Regions from separate parts of the Brevibacillus sp. FSL K6-6036 genome, predicted to be linked through region 1. Evidence: predicted binding sites of a transcription regulator. Region 1 holds the regulator's gene; each other region holds the start of a gene.
What was found. Region 1 encodes LexA, which represses DNA repair genes until DNA is damaged. Its sites were predicted from a motif close to CGAACATATGTTCG; they were not measured.

Region 1 (6,941 bases):
GATCGAGTTCCAGACCACACTACCATCAGTTGGAATCGTCGAACTCGTTTTAAAAACACAAATGTTTTCCAAGAGATTTTTGATGAAATCGTTCGCCTTGCTATCCAACATCGCATGGTTGGCGGACGTGTTTTGATAAGTGATTCCACTCATCTGAAAGCAAATGCGAACAAACGTAAATTTAAGAAGCATGTTATTGAAAAATCTAGTCGAGCCTACCTTAGTGATTTAGAAGCAGCCATTAATGAAGACCGTGAAGCACACGGAAAAAAGGATTGAAGCCTAGAGAGGATGTGAAGGAAGAAAAGGAAATCAAGGTGAGTACTACTGATCCGGACAGTGGTTACATGGTTCGTGACGGAAAGCCTGAAGGCTTTTTCTATCTCGATCATCGGACAGTCGATCATAAGTACAATATCATAACTGATGTACACGTGACTGCGGGTAACGTTCATGATTCTGTTCCTTATGTAGATCGGCTACAACACCAAATTGAGAAGTTTGGGTTTACAGATACCATTGAAGCCGTTGCATTGGATGCTGGCTATTTAACTACTCCAATCTGCAAGGCTCTGCACGATCTAAATATCTTTGCCGTCATTGGCCATCGAGCTTTTTCACCTGTTAAAGGCCTTATCGCCAAATGGCGGTTTAAATATGATCCCGAAAAGAATGTCTATATTTGCCCCCAAAAACATGAGCTTGCTTATTCGACAACTGACCGTAACGGATACAGAATGTATAAGTCAAATAAAGAAATATGTAAGGCATGTCCGATGCTCACTATGTGTACACGGTCAAAAAATCACCAAAAGGTGATAACCAGGCATGTATGGGAAGAGAGTAAAGAATGGGTTCGACAGAACCGCTTAAGTAAGTCAGGAAAATACCTATACAGGTTGAGATACCAAACGATAGAGCGAAGTTTTGCAGATGCCAAAGAACTGCATGGACTTCGCTATTGTAGGTTGCGCGGACGTGAAAATGTCCAAGAGCAAGCGTTGCTGACAGCAACCGTTCAAAATATAAAAAAGATAGCACTCCACCTTGCAAAGGCATGTTAGGTGTGGTGCTATCTAAGACTTCCAGCACTTCGTGCTCAATTTTATTGTTATGAAAGAAGAAACTCCAACATATTGTGGGGTTTCTCGACAGCCTGAAAGAGACATCTTGTCGATGTCTCTTTTTTGTAATGGACTCTATACAATTGTTGCAAAACTCTATTTGGGTCTAGAGCTCTTTTTTGTTCCAGGGCCTTTCCCATCTTTCGGAGTTCTCGTTTTCGCTGCAGGACCTTATTTCGTTACCAAAGTCTCTTGTTCGTTGCAAGCCGTTATTTTCGTTACAAAGCCTTCTTCTTTATTGCAAGACTTTTTTCTTTACAAAGATCTCTTCTCGTACAACTCAGGTGGCACGTCAGCAAAGAGCGGACTCATCCTGTCTTCCTGATGAATCATGAAAAGCCGATGTACGGGTCTGGTCATGGCTACATACAGGAGCTTTGTATCCCACTCATTGTCCAAGTACTCCTCGATATTCAACAAGATGACCACATCAAATTGCAGCCCCTTGGTCAAATAAGCTGGCATTACTACGACACCGCCCGGGAATTGGGTATCCTTGCTTCCCAGCAGCTTCAGTCCTTCGATGGAGGCCTTCAATGACTTGTATGCTTTTTTGCTGGCCTCGGCTGTTTTGGCTACGATCGCGATGGATTGAAAGCCCTCTTGCCGATAATCATTTACAAGCTGGACCAGATTTTTAACCGGCAGTTCTTTCCCGTCCCATGATGCCAACAAAGGCTTTTCCCCATGCCGCAATACCGGTTTGGCCATAATCGTCTCCGGCAGGTTTATCTTTCGCAGTACCTCGTTGGCACATTTCATAATTTCGATTGTGGAACGGTAGCTCTGCGCGAGTGTGTAGTAAACCCCCCGCGGCTGCTGAAAAACTCCCTCCAACAGTTCTTCCCACGATTGCAATCCCCTGTATGCATGGATGCCCTGCGCGATATCTCCCACTACCGTCAAAGAATGTCTCTTTGTCACAAGCCCGATCACCGCAATTTCCAACGCACTGAGATCCTGTGCTTCATCAACGACACTGTGGTCAAAGTGATCGGCCTGCTCCAATCCTTCGATCAGATGCCGCAGATAGATCAGCGGCGCAACGTCTTCTGGCTCGATCCGCTCCGCTTCGAATATCTCTGCAGACGACCGGCAAATATCCTCGATATCCTCGCCATTGACTTCCCCTTTTGTCAGCTCTTTCAATAAAGCTGAGTCGGTCAACATTTCGCGGTACGACGAGAAGACATCCAGTTCAGGAAAAATGGAAAAGTATTTGTCCAGAAGCTGATCAATCATTTTCTCATATTTAGCCAACGCTTGCTTATCCAGATCAATTCGCTTCTCTCGCAGATGGGCGAACAACTGTTTATTGATGTCCTGCTTAACGTGCTTTCGAACGGCTTCCATTCGCCGACGATATGGCAGATGGGCATATTGTTCGGCAAAAAGCTGACGGATGGTCTCACCCGGAATCGTAAAAACATGTTTGGTTCTGTTGTAGACAAAGCTTAATTTTTTGTAGGCTACCCTGTTTTCCGCTACAAACAACAAATATTGCTGGAGTACATCCCGGAAAGCGAGCGAGCCCTTGAACCGAAGACGATGCAGCACCGTCCGACGCTCGGCATCGCTCTGTCCTTGTTCAAAGAACAACTGAAGGGGCTTGTGCGGGTCCAGAATCCGCCAGCCTTTTGGAAGGATGGACTTGACCAGCTTGGAAGCCCAATCCAGGAATGTCGCCTGCTGAACGTCATCCACTCCCAATTCGGGAAGAACCTCTGAAATGTACGTAAGGAACAACCGGTTTGGTGCAAAAACCATAAACCTCTTTGACATCATCGAGTCCTGATAATTGTAGATCAAATAGGAGAGCCGGTGCAGCGCAATCGTCGTCTTGCCGCTTCCGGCCACCCCTTGAACGACAACCGGGCGATCCTTGTCTGCTCGAATAATGTCATTCTGCTCCGACTGGATCGTCGCTACGATATCCTTCAATCTGCTGTCGTTCGTCTGATTCAGGTTGGCTGCCAGGAACTCATCGATGTACCCTTCCTGCAAAAATTCATCCGGATGGCCAACTTCGCGATGAATCGTCTCTTTGAGCGCTCCATCGTATATCCCTGTAATCTTCCCGTCCTCAATGGCAAAATTTCGCTTCAGGCGCACTTCGCCTCGCACAATCTCCCTGCCGCTGCGGAAGTACGCATCCTTGCTCTCGCCGCTGTAATATAAACTGGCAATGGGAGCACGCCAGTCAACGACAATTGAATCGAATGTGTCGCTCCGAACGATGCCCCTCTTTCCTATGTATACGCTGTCCAACTCGTATGTCTCGTCTTTCAGGAAGTCAACTCGTCCAAAATACGGCTTTTCCAGTCCTTGGTCCTCAAGGTAGCGAAGCTCTTTTCCTTTTTTGTAGTTGACGACCTGTTTCACATAATCGTCCGTAATCTCTTTAACCTCTTTCCGAAGAGTGTCCACTTCCTTTTGGATAATAGAGCGTGTTTCATCGAGTCTCTTCTGTTCATGCTCGTAGTCCGGGTGCTGTACAGTCATTTATATCCTCCTTTCCAAATTGTCAGGTTCAGCATCGCTAGGAGAAGTCCGGTTTTATTTCCACATGGTTTCCGGGCACGGGCTCTTCTTTGTTTCCTCGTAGCCTTCCAATGCCCTCTTCTTTGATTTGATGTTGCTTCCGGATTGGCTCTCTTTTGTTCTCGTTGACGCCTGCCCGTCTTATCCCGCTATATCTTGCCTGTTTACCACACTTGTCTGCCGATCCAGATCCCTGAACCGCAAGCAAGAAGGCCGGCCAAAACACTGGCGCCTGCATAGAACAGCCCTCTGCCGATCTGCCCATCTCCGATGAAGCTTACCACCTCGAGCGAAAAGGTAGAGAACGTAGTAAATCCCCCCATCAGCCCGGTTGTGAACAGAAGGTACATCTCCAAAGACATCAATCCTTTTTCCTTTCCCCACGCATAGAGCAGTCCGATGAGAAAAGAACCGGAGACATTGGCCAGCCATGTCCCCGCCGGCAATCCGGGTTGGTTCATTGCGAGACCGAGACCATAGCGTAGCAATGAACCGACGGCTCCTCCTACGGCAACAGCCAGCCATGCCATCATGGCAATCCCCCCTTCTCTCCTTTTTTGTATGGAACAAAAAGACATCCAGGCAAAAAGCATGGATGTCTTCTTTTTATGTCAAATGGTGCGTTTTAGTGTTTGGGGTTGTTATCCTCGAGGTCTTCCACGTAGCGGATCGATTCGAGATTGGAGCGAAGCGACATTTTCACAGCATCAATGTATTTTTGCCGCAGTTTTTTCTGTTCCTGTTTTTCCTCTTCAGTCAACCCGGCTTCACGAGATTTTTTGGCCAACTCGTTGATCCGTTTGATTTCCGCGTCTGATACCAAAGCCGTTTCCCCTCGCTTTCAATGAATGCCGCTCTATTATATCACATCTCGGCAACGAAGCAAGGGAAAGCTGCAGCTTGTCAATTCCCGACAGGAATTTGAATCGATTGGCCTGGATAAATAATGGCACTTTCCAGCTTGTTCAATTTTTGAATCGCATATACCATATCGCGAACATCCATTTTCGGGTCACTCTTGTAGGTGACCGCCAGCTCCCACAAGCTGTCTCCCGGTTGGACGACGATTTCCTTTACTGGTTGGATCATTTGAGCTTGTTGTACCGTATGATCCCCAGAAGCGAACACTAGTTCTGTCAAAGTGTAAAAAAAGAGAGTGAAAGCGGCAAAAAACAGAATGGCCTGTCCACGCGTAATGCCAAAACGAGCAGTTTTTCTTTCTTCTTTGGCGAAGCGATTAGATACGGTCATTGTACTCATTATTTCATCCCCCTGCAAACGTACGTTCTATCTTCTTGTTCTCATCATAATGCGAACACTTGTTCATGTCAAGAAAAAAAACGAACTTATGTTTGTCGAACGCAGGATCCCATGGTATAATATAGAAAACATGTTCGAGAAGATAGAGGTGTGGTCTATGTCCAAGCTATCCAATAGACAGCAAGCCATCATCGATTTCATCCGCAAAGAAGTAAGGGACAAGGGTTATCCCCCATCTGTCCGTGAAATCGGGGAGGCTGTCGGTCTGGCATCCAGTTCAACTGTTCACGGCCATCTGGCCAGGTTGGAAAAAAAGGGGCTCATCCGCCGCGATCCTACCAAGCCCCGCGCGATTGAGCTGCTGAAGGAAGAGGAGCGCTTTCAAGACGACTTTGACGTATCTGTTGTACGCGTACCGGTGATCGGAAAGGTGACTGCGGGTCAGCCGATCACTGCTGTCGAGCAGGTGGAGGATTACTTCCCACTCCCTGACAGCATCGTGACATCGGACAAGGTGTACATGCTGCGCGTGTCCGGAGACAGTATGATCGAGGCTGGCATCCTGGATGGAGACTACGTGATCGTTCGCCAGCAGAATGTGGCCAATAACGGTGATATCGTCGTCGCCATGACTGAAGAGGACGAGGCAACCGTGAAGCGTTTCTTCAAGGAAAAGAACCATTTCCGGCTGCAGCCTGAAAACGCGACATTGGAGCCGATTATTCTGGATTCTGTAACGATTCTGGGGAAAGTGATTGGCGTGTACCGCTTGATTCACTAGAATAAGAGATTTCGTTGCTTGGATGAGCCATGCCTTATGGCGGACTCTTTGAAAAACGCAATCGACTACGACAAGCTTTCCTTTTCCACCCTGACAGCAAAAAAGGCGTTCGCGATTGCCTCGCGGACGCCTCTTCTTTTCATTTCCTTCGATTCTTTGATCGGTCCTTCTCCTACGAATCCCACTTACAGTGCGACAAAGAACCAGATGATCATCACTACCTGAAGAACAACTTTTACGACCACACTGCCCAAAAAACCGATGAGCGAACCCACTCCCGCTTTAACAGCCCGTTCAAACGGCTGCTTTTGGATCAGCATTTCCACCAGAACGACCAGCACGAACGGCATGATCAGCATGCCAAATGGGGGGAACAAAATCACCCCGAGCAAAATCCCCAGTGCAGCTGCCCACGATGACGCTTTGGAGCCCCCGTACTTCTTGACAAAGTACATGTTGGTGAGTAAATCCGCACCGTAGAGAAGAACACTTAAGACCGCCATTCCCCACCAGAAGGAGGCCGGAAGTCCGGCACCCGGATCAGCAATAAAAAAGTGATACAGCAAGAATCCGCCCCACAATAAAATCGTATCAGGAATGACCGGCAAAAAGATTCCGGCAATACTGAGGATAAACAAGGCCGCTATCACGATCCACAACAAGATCTCCATCCATTGACACTCCCTTCTGTATAGGGTATACGATAAAGTGCGGTTTTCGTTTCCATCGACTCGCTACATTTTGACAGAAACCTGTATATACTCGGTTCTTCTGCGAGTCGTAAAGCCAAACGTCGAATCGGAACATAGATGGTCTCGTCCCTCATTGTTCCCCTGCAGAGTTGCAAATAAAAGAAAGATAATCTGAAAGGACAGAAAATGGCTATGCATTCTCAAACGAAGCGAGATTGGTTTGACCCTTCCTACCTGAAAAAAGGAACCCCTCGGCAGCGGGAAGCCTGGGCAGTCCTCGACAGCTTGGGAATCTTTGATGGGCTCAAAGAGTATCAACCGGTTCTGTGCGGAACGATCCCCCTCGATATTGATGTTGAGGACAGCGATCTTGATTTGATCTGTACGACAGCCGACCTGGATCGGTTTGGCCATGTGTTGAAAGAAAAATACGGGCATTTGGACCGTTTCACACAAGACCGCCGAGAAATCCGCAACATCCCTACGGCGACTGCTTCCTTTTGGTATCGCGGTTTTCAATTGGAGTGTTTTGCTCAACCGATT
Region 2 (6,941 bases), 240 kb from region 1:
CCAATAACGCGTTTATTTCCGGTGCTGCCGGCGGCTGCCAGGCGGAAGTGGGCTCGGCGACCTCGATGGCTGCCGCTGCGATTGTCGAGATGGCAGGCGGTACGCCGGAACAGTCGGCTCAGGCTGTCGCCATCGCCCTGAAGAACATGCTCGGTCTCGTTTGCGACCCCGTGGCCGGACTTGTAGAGGTTCCCTGTGTCAAACGGAACGCGATGGGGGCCGCGATCGCAACCGTAGCTGCCGATATGGCGCTTGCAGGGATCAAGAGTGTGGTGCCGACTGACGAAGTGATTGAAGCGATGTACCGGATTGGCTGCTCCATGCCGACTACCCTCAAGGAAACAGCACAGGGAGGTTTGGCCGCGACGCAGACCGGACGCCAGATCGAGGCCAAAATCTTCGGTGTGCAGCTGGAGAAAAAGTAAATGAACGAATGGTACGACGCGCCCGTCTCGCTCTTGCATGGGGTAGGCGAGGAGAGGGCCAAAGCTTTCGCAGGTTTGGGCATTGAGACTGTGGGGGAGCTGCTGGAGTATTTCCCGAGCCGCTATGAGGACTACCGCGTCCGCGATTTGACAGAGGTGAAGGACGGAGAGAGGGTAACGCTGGCAGGCACGGTCTACGGCGAACCCTCTGTTCGCTTTTACGGCAAGCGAAAATCGCGTATCTCCGTCAAGCTGGTCATGGACAGAGTGGTGGTGACGGCGGTCTGGTTCAACCAGACATTCGTGAAAAGCAGGCTCTCTCCGGGAAAAGAAATTCTCGTGACCGGAAAGTGGGACAAGCACAAGCTGCAAATCACCGTCAGTGAAATGACCGAAACCGACTCCGACCGGGCACAAAAGAGAGGGGAACTGGCACCCATTTATCCGCTCGGCGGAGATGTGACCCATACGCTTTTGCGAAAAACGATCCAGCAGGCGCTTCGCCAGTACGGCGAGCAAATCCCGGAGATTCTGCCGACCGATATCGTCAGTCGCTACCGGCTCATGCCCCGGCCTGACGCGATTCGGTCGATCCATTTTCCGCAGGATGCCGAGAACGGACGCCAGGCGCGGCGGCGGATCATGTTTGAAGAGCTTTTTTTATTCCAATTGAAAATGCAGGCGCTCCGCCGGATTGCCCGGGAGCAGACCGAAGGGACGGCTCTGCAAATTCCGATGGAGGAATTGCGCACCTTTGTGAAGTCGTTGCCGTTCCCGCTGACGGATGCACAAAAGCGGGTAATCAAGGAGATTCTCACCGATATGCGTTCGCCGTACGCAATGAACAGGCTGCTTCAAGGGGACGTCGGCTCGGGAAAAACCGTAGTCGCGGCCATCGCTTTGTTTGCGGCAGTCAAAGCGGGTTTTCAGGGCGCTTTGATGGTGCCGACAGAGATTTTGGCTGAGCAGCACGTCCAGTCGCTGACAGGGCTTCTTTCCCCGCACGGCATCCAGGTGGCGCTGCTGTCCGGCTCGCTTACAGCCAAACGGCGTCGCGAGGTGATCGGAGCCTTGCAGATGGGCTTGATTGACGTCGTTGTCGGGACTCATGCCCTGATTCAGGAGGATGTGTTTTTCTCAAAGCTCGGCCTGGTAATCACGGACGAGCAGCATCGCTTCGGGGTGGAGCAGCGGCGCATTTTGAGAAACAAAGGCCTTACTCCCGACGTGTTGTTCATGACGGCCACACCGATCCCGCGCACGCTGGCGATTTCCGCCTTCGGTGACATGGATGTCTCCACGATCGACCAGATGCCGGCGGGGCGCAAGCCGATCGAGACTACGTGGAAAAAGCATGAGCAGTTTCACCAGGTGCTGGAGCAAATGCGAGAGGAACTCGTGAAAGGCAGGCAGGCGTATGTCATCTGCCCGTTGATCGAGGAGTCGGAAAAGCTGGACGTGCAAAATGCGATTGACGTTCATGCTCAGCTCTCGCAGGTATTTCCTGAGTACGGGGTCGGTCTTATGCACGGGCGCCTGCCAGCAAAGGAAAAGGATGCGGTGATGCAGGCCTTTCTTTCCGGGGAGTATGCGGTGCTGGTTTCGACGACCGTGGTAGAGGTAGGGGTAAACGTCCCAAACGCGACATTCATGATCATTTATGATGCGGAGCGGTTTGGGCTTGCCCAACTGCATCAGCTCAGAGGCCGTGTTGGCCGCGGCTCGGAGCAATCGTACTGCGTGCTGATCGCCGATCCCAAATCGGAGATCGGAAAAGAGCGGATGCGCGTTATGTGCGAAACGACAGACGGTTTCGAACTGTCGCGCCGCGATTTGGAACTGCGCGGTCCCGGCGACTTTTTCGGGACAAAGCAAAGCGGCTTGCCTGAATTTAAGGTGGCCGATCTGATGAGCGATTTCAAGGCATTGGAAGTGGCTCGCCAGGAGACGGCTGCTTTGGTAGAGAAGGAAGAGTTTTGGAAAAACAAGGAATACGTCTGGCTTCGCAGTTATCTGAAGCGGGAAGGTGTTTTGGACGGGATCGTCTTTGATTGATCGTCGTCAGCCAAAACGTCCCGGATAGAAGGCAGCTAGACGACTGCGCCTTTTCGAGTGAATGGACTCGGAAGGGCGTTTTTTGTTGGAATGAACTTTGTTTATCGAAGGATCAAACAAGCGGGACAGCATAAGATGAGTTGTGATGCTAGATGAGTTGTGATGCTGCCAACTCAAGCCAATTCCGCTGTAATTCCCACCAGTCCCGGCCGTATGGCTGAAACGAAACACGCTTTCCTACGTCTTACAGGGAAATATTGTTAAGAAGTCAAAGGAGCGAAATCATGGTTCAGATGAAACGCTTACAGGCATTCGCGCTGCTTCTCGCAGGCACATTGCTTTTAACCGGATGTGTTCCTGCCGCAAGCACAGGCACACCGCCATCCGGCAGCGGCGGAAATCAACAGCCGGAATCACAAGCGCCACCTGGGAGTACAACTCCGGGGACAACCCCGAATTCCTCCTCCGGGCATCCGCCAACGCCTTCCTCCGCCGAGTGGAATCCAGCAGAGATTCCGTTTGACTATGCATCGATGAAAGCAGATGTTGTGATCCGACTGGATGAGGAGCCGGTACTGCAATCTCCGATCAGGACTCCGGTTGGTAGTGGACCGCAGACATTTACGTTGTTCTTTCGTCAGGCGATGGACCGAAGCAGTGTGGTAGAAGCGATTGAATCGCGGATAAAAGAGAAGGCGTCTGCCGAGGAATGGTTTATCGAGCCCGACCTGGAGTTCCGTTGGGTCCATGATAAACAGCTTCACCTCCGGGCGACACCCAGGACGAGAGTACAGCCGGAAGACGGAATAAAGGAGTATGTATTGGATGTAAAAGGCGCACGCACCGCCAGCGGCCATGTTCTGTCGGAACCCCCTGGCTTCCTGGCTGTTGTTCTTGCTCCCAACCAATTGTGGAAGGTGAGCCTGGATGGAAAGGTGCGGGAGCAGATCAGCGGGTATCCCGGCTCGTATCATAGCGACTCTTTTCTCGACCCTGAGCAGCGGTATCTGCTCTTGAGGCGGTATACGGAATATTGCGAATGCGACGCGCGGCATCCCCTCCTGTACGGGATCTATGACAGGCAGACGAACGAGCTGACTCGCTATCCAGTGGAGCTGACCACCAGTTACCGGGGGGAAGGCGCATTTGTTGCCGACCGGCGCGGCTTTTTTTATGCGGCACCGCAAGAGGGGCAAAACATGCCTGTCAGTGAAACTGCGGTTCCCGTCGAGATAGGGGAATTCGTTCACGGAGCCGACTTTAGCCATGACCGAAAAAAGCTGATCATGGCTGTTGGGCCCAAAGACCAGGAGCAAAATCTGGACCTGCTGCTGCTGAACCTGGAAACCGGAGAAAAGCAGCGGTTGACCGGTGCGCTGAAAGGCTTTGTGCCTATCGATGAAATGTACGGAGATGTCATCCCCATTTCCTTTGATGATGACGGGCGGCAGTTCACTTTTGCGATGCGGCAGAGCCGTAGTTCCTTCGACCAATTGCGTTACCGCTATGACTGGAAGACGGAAAAGGTCAGCGCGTGGAACCCGCCTGTTCCGAGAGATGCTTGGGCTGGCTATACGCAAACCGATGACGGGATGTATCAGATGTATTGGAATGCGGGGCTGTTTAAAGGAAAGGAGCACCTGATGGATTTCCAGGGAGAAGGGTTGTGGCTCCCAAACAGTCACCGGTATTTGTTTGCGAGACATAAAGAGAACGAGGAAGGGCACGCGGTCGCGATGGACATTATGGCTTTTGACGCTGACCAGCGAAAGACGGACACGTTGATCACAGACCTCTCCTTCGGAATCAGCTTTATCGGTGCAAGCGCTGACGGTCAGTGGCTGTACTTGCTGAGCAGCGGCGACCTTCAGCCGCACTGAGCAGGAAAGCCTTTCCCAGATGGAGACAGTTTGGTAGACAGCGCACCTCTTATGTGAAGACCAGCTTGAATTCTGCAAGACGAGAAAAACGGTCGGCAAGTGGAATTAGCGGATGGTGCTATATTCGCTAATTCCACCACCCGGCAAGCATTTTGCAAGCACGAGAGTCTCCACTTTCCTTTTCTTCCCGGCTTGCGTTTCCTTGCACCTTCATCTTTTGCACCATTATCTTTGCTTTTGGCGTATAACTCCGTTCAGTCAAGTTTGCGTCCAGCTTTTGTACTCGCGTGCCAGCATGGAGAGGACAATCAGCGATTCGTACCGATCGTTCGTTTTGAGACACTCCCGCAATTTTCCCTCCATGATAAAGCCTTCCGACAGGTAGAGCTGAAGCGCTCGTCGATTTTCCTCCTTGACGTCCAGCCAGAGGCGGTTGGCCCCCCACTCGTCAAAAGCCAGCCTTTTGATCTCCTGCAGCACCTTGCGCCCGTATCCTTTTCTTTTTTCGGAGATGGTAATCCGCATGAATTCGATACTCGCGTGCGGATTGGCCAGTCCGGCCAGGATCACGTATCCCACGCTGTTCCCCTTCTTCGCATCTTCTACAATCAAATGGCGGATATCCGGGTTTGCGAGAGACTGCTCATGCCGCGTGCTCTCCCACGGCAGGATGTAAGCGCGGTTTTCCTCCATCTGTTCGGTTTCGTATACATACGGTATATCTGCCAATGCAGTGGGACGCAGACGAATGTCCATCCTTTTCTCCTTTCTGCTCGTGAAGCTCCTGATCCGGCTTGCTGCTCGTTACGGGATGTCCATCCGGGCGCTCCACCGGTTCCTTCGCTTTTGATGCTTACTAATTTCTCTCCTGTCAGGCGACTTCCTTCAATTTCCAGCCCTTTTTTAAAAGTACATGGTATAAAAGCGAACATCTGTTTGCTATAATAAGAACAGAAATGAAACGGGAACATTTGTTCCTATTCAGGGGATGGTTGTAATGGCTCATGACAACAAACGGATTATTTTTCTCGCTGACATGCAGAGCTTTTATGCCAGTATCGAAAAAGCGGCTCAGCCGAAGCTGCGCGACAAACCGATCGTCGTAGCAGGCGATCCCGAACGAAGAAGCGGGGTGGTCCTCGCTGCTTGCCCGATTGCCAAGTCGTACGGCGTCACCACGGCAGAAGCCTTGTGGCAGGCTCAGCAAAAGTGCCGCCATCTGGTCGTGGTTCGCCCGAGGATGGAGACCTATATCCGTGTGGCTGTACAAATTACTCGCATATTCGAGTCGTTTACCGATCTGGTGGAGCCGTATTCCATCGACGAGCAGTTTTTGGATGTGACGGGAAGTGTCCGGCTGTTTGGAGGTCCGTGGAAAATCGCAGAGGAGATCCAGCGGCGCATCCGCTTGGAAACAGGAGTACATTCACGGGTCGGTATTGGAGAAAACAAGGTGCTGGCCAAAATGGCGTGCGACAATTTCGCCAAGAAGCGGGAGGAAGGCATTTTCTGGCTGAAGCGGGAGGAGCTTGCAGAGACGCTCTGGAAGCTGCCGATTGAAAAATTGTTTGGAGTAGGCTCGCGGATGAAACGGCATTTTCATCGCATGGGCGTATACCAGATCGGGCAGCTGGCGCAGCTCTCGCCCGCTGTGTTGACCCGGCGCTGGGGCGTCAATGGGGAGGTGCTGTGGCGTACGGCGCACGGCATGGATGACTCGCCCGTTTCGCCTCGTACGCATGATACCCAGAAGGGGATCGGTCACCACATGACGCTGCCGCGCGACTACCATACAGCTACTGACATCAAGGTGGTGCTGCTTGAGCTGTGTGAAGAGGTATGCCGCAGGGCCCGCAGCAAAGAGCTGATGGGCTGGGTGGTATCGGTTGGATGCCGGGGAGCCGACTTTGACGTGCCGACAGGATTTGGACGTCAGCTCAAGCTGCCGGAGCCGACCAATGACGCGATGACGCTTTACGAAGCTGTCTGCCGCCTGTTTGACCGGCACTGGCAGGAAACCCCTGTTCGCAGCGTCGGCGTCAGTCTGGAGCAGCTGGTGCCTGACAACGTGGTTCAGCTCAACCTCTTTACCGATACTCAGAAGCAGCGTTCACTTGCCCGAGCTGTAGACGATATCCGCAATCGCTACGGAGCGGATGCGATTTTGCGTGCCGCTTCCATGTCGGGAGCCGGGCAGGCTCGTGAGCGTGCTCGCAAGATCGGGGGGCACTATAAATGACGGAGAGGCAGGACGCCGAGGAAGAGCAAGAACTGGTCCGCTTGTACGTGTTGTTTGGCCTGTTGTTTCGGGTTGCGATGGTCGATATGGGAAAGGGGCGGACCGTTCCCTTCAAAATTTCGTACGACTGGTTTTTTCAGGAGCTGTCCCGCTGGGCAGAGCGGGAGCATCATCAGTTGCGGCGCCGGCTTCGGCAGATGGGCTGCATTTTGCTGACGGCGACCCGGCAGGATGGCACCTATGTGGTACAGTACCGACATCGCGGATATGTCAGGGAAGCGGTCTATTCCATCGAAGTGCTTCGCTCCGAGTGTCAGGAATTGGCCCGCTCCTGGATGACGG
Region 3 (6,941 bases), 1.0 Mb from region 1:
GGCAGCTGTTCTGCGGCTTCACGGCCTGTCGGCGGAGCGAGCATTTCCCCGTGGTGCTTCTGAAACACTTCATCGGCATTCTCCAGCTTCGTGCGGTGGATGTATATATCGTTCGTTACATACACAACAAACGGCTGTCGCGTGCCGCGTACAAAATCAATCCGGGCCAAACCGCCGAGGAAGAGGGACTGGCCATCGTTTAATTGATACACTTTTGGATTGATTCGAGAGGTCGGCGTAATTTTCCGCAAGTCTTGCGGTGTCACCATATGGCCGATCTGATCCCGGTTGATAATTCCTGGCGTATCGAAAATAGAACGGCCGTCCTCCAATGGAATCTCAATCTTGTCCAGTGTCGTCCCCGGAAACGGTGATGTCGTAATTTCCAGATCAGCCGATCCGTAATCGTGCAGAATGCGGTTGATCAACGTGGATTTGCCGACATTCGTCACACCGACGATGTAGACGTCCCGTCCCTTGCGCAGTTCCCCGATACGTCCCAAAAGCTCATCGATGTGCAATCCTTTTTGGGCACTTACCAATACGACATCGGCCGGCCTGAGTCCGCGTTCCTTGGCTTCGTGCTGCATCCAGTTGCGGACGCGATTCAAATTGATATTTTGGGGCAAAAGATCCACTTTGTTGCCCACCAGCAATATCGGGTTGTTCCCGACAAAACGAGGCAATCCCCGCAGCCAGGAGCCATGGAAATCAAAAATGTCGACAACCATGACGACGAGACTTTGCGTCGATCCGATCCCATCCAGGATTCGGAGAAAATCGTCATCTCCCATTCCTACAGGAGCTACTTCATTATAATGTTTAATCCGGAAACAGCGTTGGCAAATCACTGTCTCGCGCTTGAGCGCGGAAGCAGGAGCGTATCCCGGCCGCTTTTGATCCTCTGTCTGGATCGCGATGCCGCATCCTGCACATGTCCCCAAGCTTTGCTCCATCATGCTTTTGTCTTCCACGAAATCATTCCCTTTCTACGCATCCAATAAAGAGCCATACGCTCCATCCTGCGGTTGAACCGCGTCCAAAAACCATCCGTCTGGGCTACCGGAACGACGAGGATCGTATGAAATCCAAGCCGGTTGCCGCCCAGCACATCGGTAAACAACTGATCACCGATGACGACCGTCTCCTGAATCTTTACGTTCATCTCGGCAATCGCTTGCATAAATGCCCGGTTGGTCGGTTTGCGGGCCGCAGAGATAAATCGCACACCCAGAGGCGTGCAAAACTTGTCTACCCTCTCGCGGTTATTATTGGATACAACGGTTACCTGAATCCCTTCATCGCGCAAACGCTTCAACCATTGTTCCACTTCCGGCGTTGCATACGGCCTGTCCCACTCCACCAGAGTGTTGTCCAGATCCGTAATGACAGCCTTGATTTTCTTCTCCCGCAGTTGATCTATATCAATATGGTGGATCGACTCCACGTACTGATCTGGCATCAGCTTTTCAAGAAACACGGGGCACCTCCAAGCAGTGTGTACGAGAACCGCGATTTCGGCACCTACTATACCATAATCAGCCACTCCCTTGCAAAAGAAAAAGAAGAGGCCCGCGGCCCCTTCTCGTTTTGCTGCTGCGAATTGGTCAAACCCGGTTGTTGCGCCGTTTTTTTGCAAGAATGGTGACATCGGCCTGATTCGCCGCCAAAGCATTTCCCGTACGTGATTTTGCTGTTGCCGCCTGCGTGATTTTGACAACAATGACGGTATTCTTGCCCACTTTGTACGAGTACGTCCTGACATTGTTCCGTTGCATAGGTAAGCACCTCCTTCAGGAATAGATGTACCGGTACGAATCTACTTCCTACTCCTTACAGAGGGCCATTCGCCGCTCCCTTGACCTTGATGTGGAAAATGCTTGCATCCGCCTGGTTTATCGCTGCTGCATTTCCGAATTGGGATTTGGCTTTTGCAGCTTGCGCGATGAAAACCTTGCTTTTCCCTTTTTTCGGCCACTTTCCGAAGTTATATGCCGCTTTTGCCATGTCTCGTACCCCCTTTCAATCAAAGGATGGTACATACTATGGCGAACCTGTCTGACCCGAAGCCACGTTTCTCCCCTATCATTCGCGTATTTTGCTAGAAACTCAGGCTCTCGTTTCTCTTTGTATCAACCGCTGTACCTGCTCTTTCGGCTCCCAGCATTGAAATTGATAGGTAGGTTTGGTCTCGTAGGTGAGTCGAGAGCATCGATAGACAATGCCGCCTGCTTCCTTTTCCACGCGAAAGTGAACGCAGGTGGCGCAGCAATGAAACCGGTTTACGCCTGTCATTTTGTATTCTCCTCTCGACTGAACCTCACCATTGCATATTCCATGAAAACAGGCTGAGTTGCTCGTACCTTTCTTCATCGGGCGATGCAAAATTGGAAAAACCGACGCCGACCAGCCGGACACCCGGGCTATAATCAAAGGCATCCAGGAGTTCTTCCAACAGATCTCTCCATGCTGCACCGTACTCTTTTTTCCGCTGCTTGCTTCTGATCGTAAAATCAGCAAACTTGATTTTCAGCGTGATCGTCCGGGGGATGACACCCTCATCTTGTATATCCTGCTCAACCTCCTGCAAAAGCGAGAAGGCTACCGAGGCGATCTCGTCACGCTGGTACAAATCATAGGCGAGTGTCGTCTCCCTGCTTAAAGACTTGGGCGAGCGCTCTGTTACGATTTCCCTGTCGTCCTCTCCGCGTGCTCGAAAATACAAAGCATGACCAAGTTTCCCCAGCATATTCACAGCTTCCTCCAAGGAAAGCCGCCAAAAATCCTCAACCGTGCGAATTTCTTTTTTCGCAAGAAGCTCCTGCGTTTTTTTACCGACACCGTGCAGTGTTCCGATCGGCAAATTCCGGAGAACATCAAGCGATTGCTCGGGACGAATCACCACGAATGCATCCGGCTTCTTCAGATCACTGGCAATTTTGGCGAGTGACATATTATAGGAAAGACCGACACTGCAAGTAAGACCGGTTTCCCGGCGAATCCGCCGTTTGATCTCCTTGGCGATCGGAACGGCATTTTCATATCCGGATACGTCGAGATACGCTTCGTCGAGCCCAACTGTCTGATAGCGGTCCGTAAAGGAGGAAAAGATGGCACGAATCTCTGCCGACTTCTCCACGTACCGCTCGTAGCGGACAGGCAGAAAAATCCCCTGAGGACATTTTTTCCGCGCCAATGCGACCGGCATCGCCGAACGAACACCATATTTTCTGGCTTCATAGCTGCACGTCGAGACAACTCCCCGATTGCTCATGCCGCCTACAATAACCGGCAGGCCGCGATATTCGGGCCTGTCGAGCTGTTCTACACTGGCAAAAAACGCATCGATATCGACATGTAAAATTTTTTTCATCGATATGACCACCAAACATACATTCTCATCCCTATTATCGCCGCTTCTTTGACCGGTTGCAAGCATGCGTTCCTTCCTGCCTGCCTCGCTCCTTTATTGCCAGCGTCTCGGCGTTCCCTCTATCCTCGTTACTATTCAAGGTGCCCATAGTCACTGTGGTCGATTACGAGATATGGTTCATAACCTGGAGCAGTTCCGTTACTGCAGGATTTCCTTTTCTCGCATAGGCAATCATTCCGTGCTTATCAATGATGTATACAATCCGTTGTTGGAATAAAAATCCGAGAACCTTTCCTACCCCGTATGCTTTTCGTATGGCATGGTCCCCGTCGGCAATCAAGGGAAAATCGTATCCGAACTTGCCTGAAAAAGCCCGGTGGCTCGTCAGGTCGGCCGGATTGATTCCGATAACAACCGCATCAGCCGCTTCCAGATCACTGTACCGATCGCGGATCGCGCATAGCTGCTTTGTGCAGACAGGCGTGTCATCTCCCGGATAAAAAATGAGGACTATTTTTTTCTTTCCGATAAACGTTTGAAGGTCGATCCGCCCCTTTGTGCTCTCGGCAGCAAACAAAGGCGCTTTCGTTCCGACTGTCAGCATCGCGACACCCCCACTCCAGTATACCAGAATCGAGTAGGAGGGGGCGACTAACCCCCGTCCTCTCACACCACCGTACGTACCGTTCGGTATACGGCGGTTCACCAAGCTTGACGAATTTGAGAATATCGTTGCACTAAGCTTTTCAGCCCTTGTTGTTGCCAGTAGGCAATGCCGAGGGCTTTGTGTATATGCGGAGATTTTGTGGTACGCCATGCACCCTTGCGGGTATTTGCAATTTCAATGGCTTTTACGTGAGATATGCCAAGAGAGCGAAGTTCTCGATATCTGGTTCTCACGCGTTTCCACTGCATCCACAAACAAAGACGGAGCCTGCGCCTTGTCCATTCCTCAATGGATTGTAGAATGCCCTTCGCGTCTGCAAGGGCGAAATATCCAATCCAGCCCATGAGGTACTGATTTATTCTTTCAATCCGCTTCTCCATCGAGATGCTCCACACCGGATTCGTGATCGTGCGGATTTTCTCTTTTAGCTTGAGGAGGGATTTGGGGTGGATGCGAATCCTTGTCTGTTTTGCAAAGGTAAAACTAAAGCCCAAGAATTTTCGTTTCCATGGTCGGTCTATCGCGCTTTTCTCCTCATTTACTTTTAGCCTTAGTACCTTCTCCAAGTGGTTTTGAATACTCTTCTTTACTCGTTCCCCTGCCCGTTTTGTTTTCACGTAGATATTACAATCGTCTGCGTAGCGGCAGAAACGGTGGCCTCTCTTTTCGAGTTCCTTGTCCAAATCATCAAGTAGGATATTTGCCAAAAGTGGGCTTAACGGCCCACCTTGCGGTGTTCCTTCACTTGATGTTGTACAGACGCCATTTATCATGATCCCCGCATTCAAGTAGGAACGAATCAGTCTTAAAATTCTCTTGTCCTGAACTTTTCGAGCCACACGGCTCATTAGAATATCATGATTTACGCGATCAAAGAATTTCTCTAGATCGATGTCCACCACGAAACGATATCCTTCGGAGATATACGCTTGCGCTTTCCTTACTGCCATGTGAGCGCTACGTTTTGGACGGAACCCATAGCTAGATTCCGAGAAGGTGGGGTCGAAGATCGGCGTTAACACTTGGAGGATGGCCTGCTGAATAAAGCGGTCTACCACGGTGGGAATGCCTAATAACCTTACACCACCGTCAGGTTTCGGGATTTCGACTCTGCGAACAGGTGAAGGTCTATAGGTTCCCCTTTCCATCTTCTCGCGGATGGCTTGCCAGTGTTCACGTAGATAATCGCGTAGTTGTTCGGTTGAAACACCATCGACTCCACCGACACCTTTGTTTTCCTCCACTCGTTGGAGTGCCATCCGTAAGTTTTCCCGTGATAAGACTTTTTCCAGCAAATCCATAATGATGTTCCTTCCTTCGCACATGCGGACTCCGTGCTTGCTGTACGATACTCAGCCCTCTTTTGTACCCTCGGGGCTTCACCCCTGCTCTTCAAAAGTAGTTCCTTGACAGAATTCTGCTTCGACGTACCGTATCAAAAGACATGGATCGCATGCTGACTTGATGTTCGGCCCTTCCCCATTCAAGCGTCCTCTACTCGGGTACTATGGCCTCTGCTGACTTCTGCATGTTCAGCGTCTCCTTACGGAGACGGTTACCAACAGTTGAAGGCGTTTCATGCAGACCTCCCCAGGTAAGAACGATAACTTTCATCCCATGTACCTGCCCAAGTTTACTACTGTATCCCTTGGCTGTATGGGGCTTTGTCTTGTTTGGCAGACTCGCCCGGATACAACAGCCTCAAATTGGGTTCGTGTACCTCAGGTCGGGATTTTGCCGCCGGCTTCCTTCAGATTCGACCTCGCGGTCGACACCCTTGCCTTGAGCTAACGGTTGGTACAGCCAACCCCCGTTCGGGACTTTCACCCTATAGCTATCGCCCATGCTGGGCGCACCAAAAAGACCGCCCCCCATAAAATGGGAGAGCGGTCCTTTTTTACAGCGATTGCATTTTCAATTGCTTGCATTTGCCCACAAAGGCTTCCGCTATTTTCAGCATATTGTCATCATGGGCCCACATCCGCTCTGGATGCCATTGCAGCCCTACATGCAGCCCGTCGAGGCTCTCGATAGCCTCAATCACCCCGTCAGCCGCGACTCCTGTCGCCCGAAACCCGGGAGCTACGTCTTTCACCGCCTGATGGTGGGAAGTATTGACGAGAATCTCTGTTTTGCCCAGCGCCTCTGCGACGACGCCTGGTTGCAGTGTCACTTTGTGCGCTCCGTATTGGCGGGAACCTTTTTGAGCGTGCTGGAACGCGCCCGGCACCTGACTCGGAATATCCTGTATCAAAGTTCCGCCTGCGGCCACATTGAGAATCTGCATGCCGCGGCAAATACCGAGGATAGGCTTTTTCATTTCCAGCGCCAGTCTGATCACTTCCAGCTCTGCCAGGTCCCTCTCGTACTCTACCTCACCCAAACCTTGCAACGGCTCTTCCCCGTACAAATGCGGTGCCGGATCATCTCCACCCGTCAGGATCAAACCGTCCAGCGATTCAATCATGGCCCGAAAAGGAGCATCCTTCACTGTCAAGAGCGGAAAAATGTACGGAACGCCGCCAGTACGGGCTACGCCGTCCACATATCCGGAGCCGACATAGAAATACTGATCAAGGTTGTTGTTTGGAAAGAACATCTTGGTACACGCCACGCCAATAATCGGTTGCACGAAAGTCACTCCCTGCTATTTCTTTTCATTCGATGCGTATTTGAAGTCGATGAAGCCCAATGCGTCAATGACGACATCTTTTACACTGTCCTGCTTTACCCATGTGTACGTGAAGTAGTAGATCGGCAAGGCGGGCATTTCATCCATTACAATGGCATCGGCCCTCTTCAGGCTCACGTTGCGTTTGGCTTCGTCTCCTTCTGTGGCGGACTTAGCCAGCATATCAAGGAACTCCTTGTGTTCCCATTTGGACGTGTTCAGACCGCCTT

Region 2: NST37_RS15580 (DNA polymerase IV) is a predicted target of LexA. The motif match lies at 5,286-5,299, and genes of this name have one in related genera.
Region 3: NST37_RS09170 (DNA polymerase IV) is a predicted target of LexA. The motif match lies at 3,386-3,399, and genes of this name have one in related genera.

The regions. Positions count from the first base shown of each region.
Region 1 covers NZ_CP150173.1:2,858,448-2,865,388, forward strand. Annotated here, with positions in the region: one part of gene NST37_RS14365 (IS1182 family transposase) at 1-274, shown strand, start outside; one part of gene NST37_RS14365 (IS1182 family transposase) at 274-1,064, shown strand; gene NST37_RS14370 (UvrD-helicase domain-containing protein) at 1,380-3,626, opposite strand; gene crcB (fluoride efflux transporter CrcB) at 3,830-4,198, opposite strand; gene NST37_RS14380 (DUF896 domain-containing protein) at 4,291-4,488, opposite strand; gene NST37_RS14385 (LysM peptidoglycan-binding domain-containing protein) at 4,569-4,925, opposite strand; gene lexA (transcriptional repressor LexA) at 5,083-5,706, shown strand; gene NST37_RS14395 (DUF456 family protein) at 5,892-6,377, opposite strand; gene NST37_RS14400 (DUF4269 domain-containing protein) at 6,585-6,941, shown strand, end outside.
Region 2 covers NZ_CP150173.1:3,101,835-3,108,775, reverse strand. Annotated here, with positions in the region: gene sdaAA (L-serine ammonia-lyase, iron-sulfur-dependent, subunit alpha) at 1-425, shown strand, start outside; gene recG (ATP-dependent DNA helicase RecG) at 426-2,480, shown strand; gene NST37_RS15590 (hypothetical protein) at 2,765-4,360, shown strand; gene NST37_RS15585 (GNAT family protein) at 4,619-5,116, opposite strand; gene NST37_RS15580 (DNA polymerase IV) at 5,358-6,599, shown strand; gene NST37_RS15575 (hypothetical protein) at 6,596-6,941, shown strand, end outside.
Region 3 covers NZ_CP150173.1:1,836,835-1,843,775, reverse strand. Annotated here, with positions in the region: gene yqeH (ribosome biogenesis GTPase YqeH) at 1-959, opposite strand, end outside; gene NST37_RS09190 (YqeG family HAD IIIA-type phosphatase) at 956-1,480, opposite strand; gene NST37_RS09185 (hypothetical protein) at 1,608-1,778, opposite strand; gene NST37_RS09180 (hypothetical protein) at 1,834-2,007, opposite strand; gene NST37_RS09175 (hypothetical protein) at 2,110-2,295, opposite strand; gene NST37_RS09170 (DNA polymerase IV) at 2,321-3,373, opposite strand; gene NST37_RS09165 (peroxiredoxin) at 3,537-3,977, opposite strand; gene ltrA (group II intron reverse transcriptase/maturase) at 4,076-5,341, opposite strand; gene NST37_RS09155 (gamma-glutamyl-gamma-aminobutyrate hydrolase family protein) at 5,938-6,672, opposite strand; gene NST37_RS09150 (peptide ABC transporter substrate-binding protein) at 6,688-6,941, opposite strand, start outside.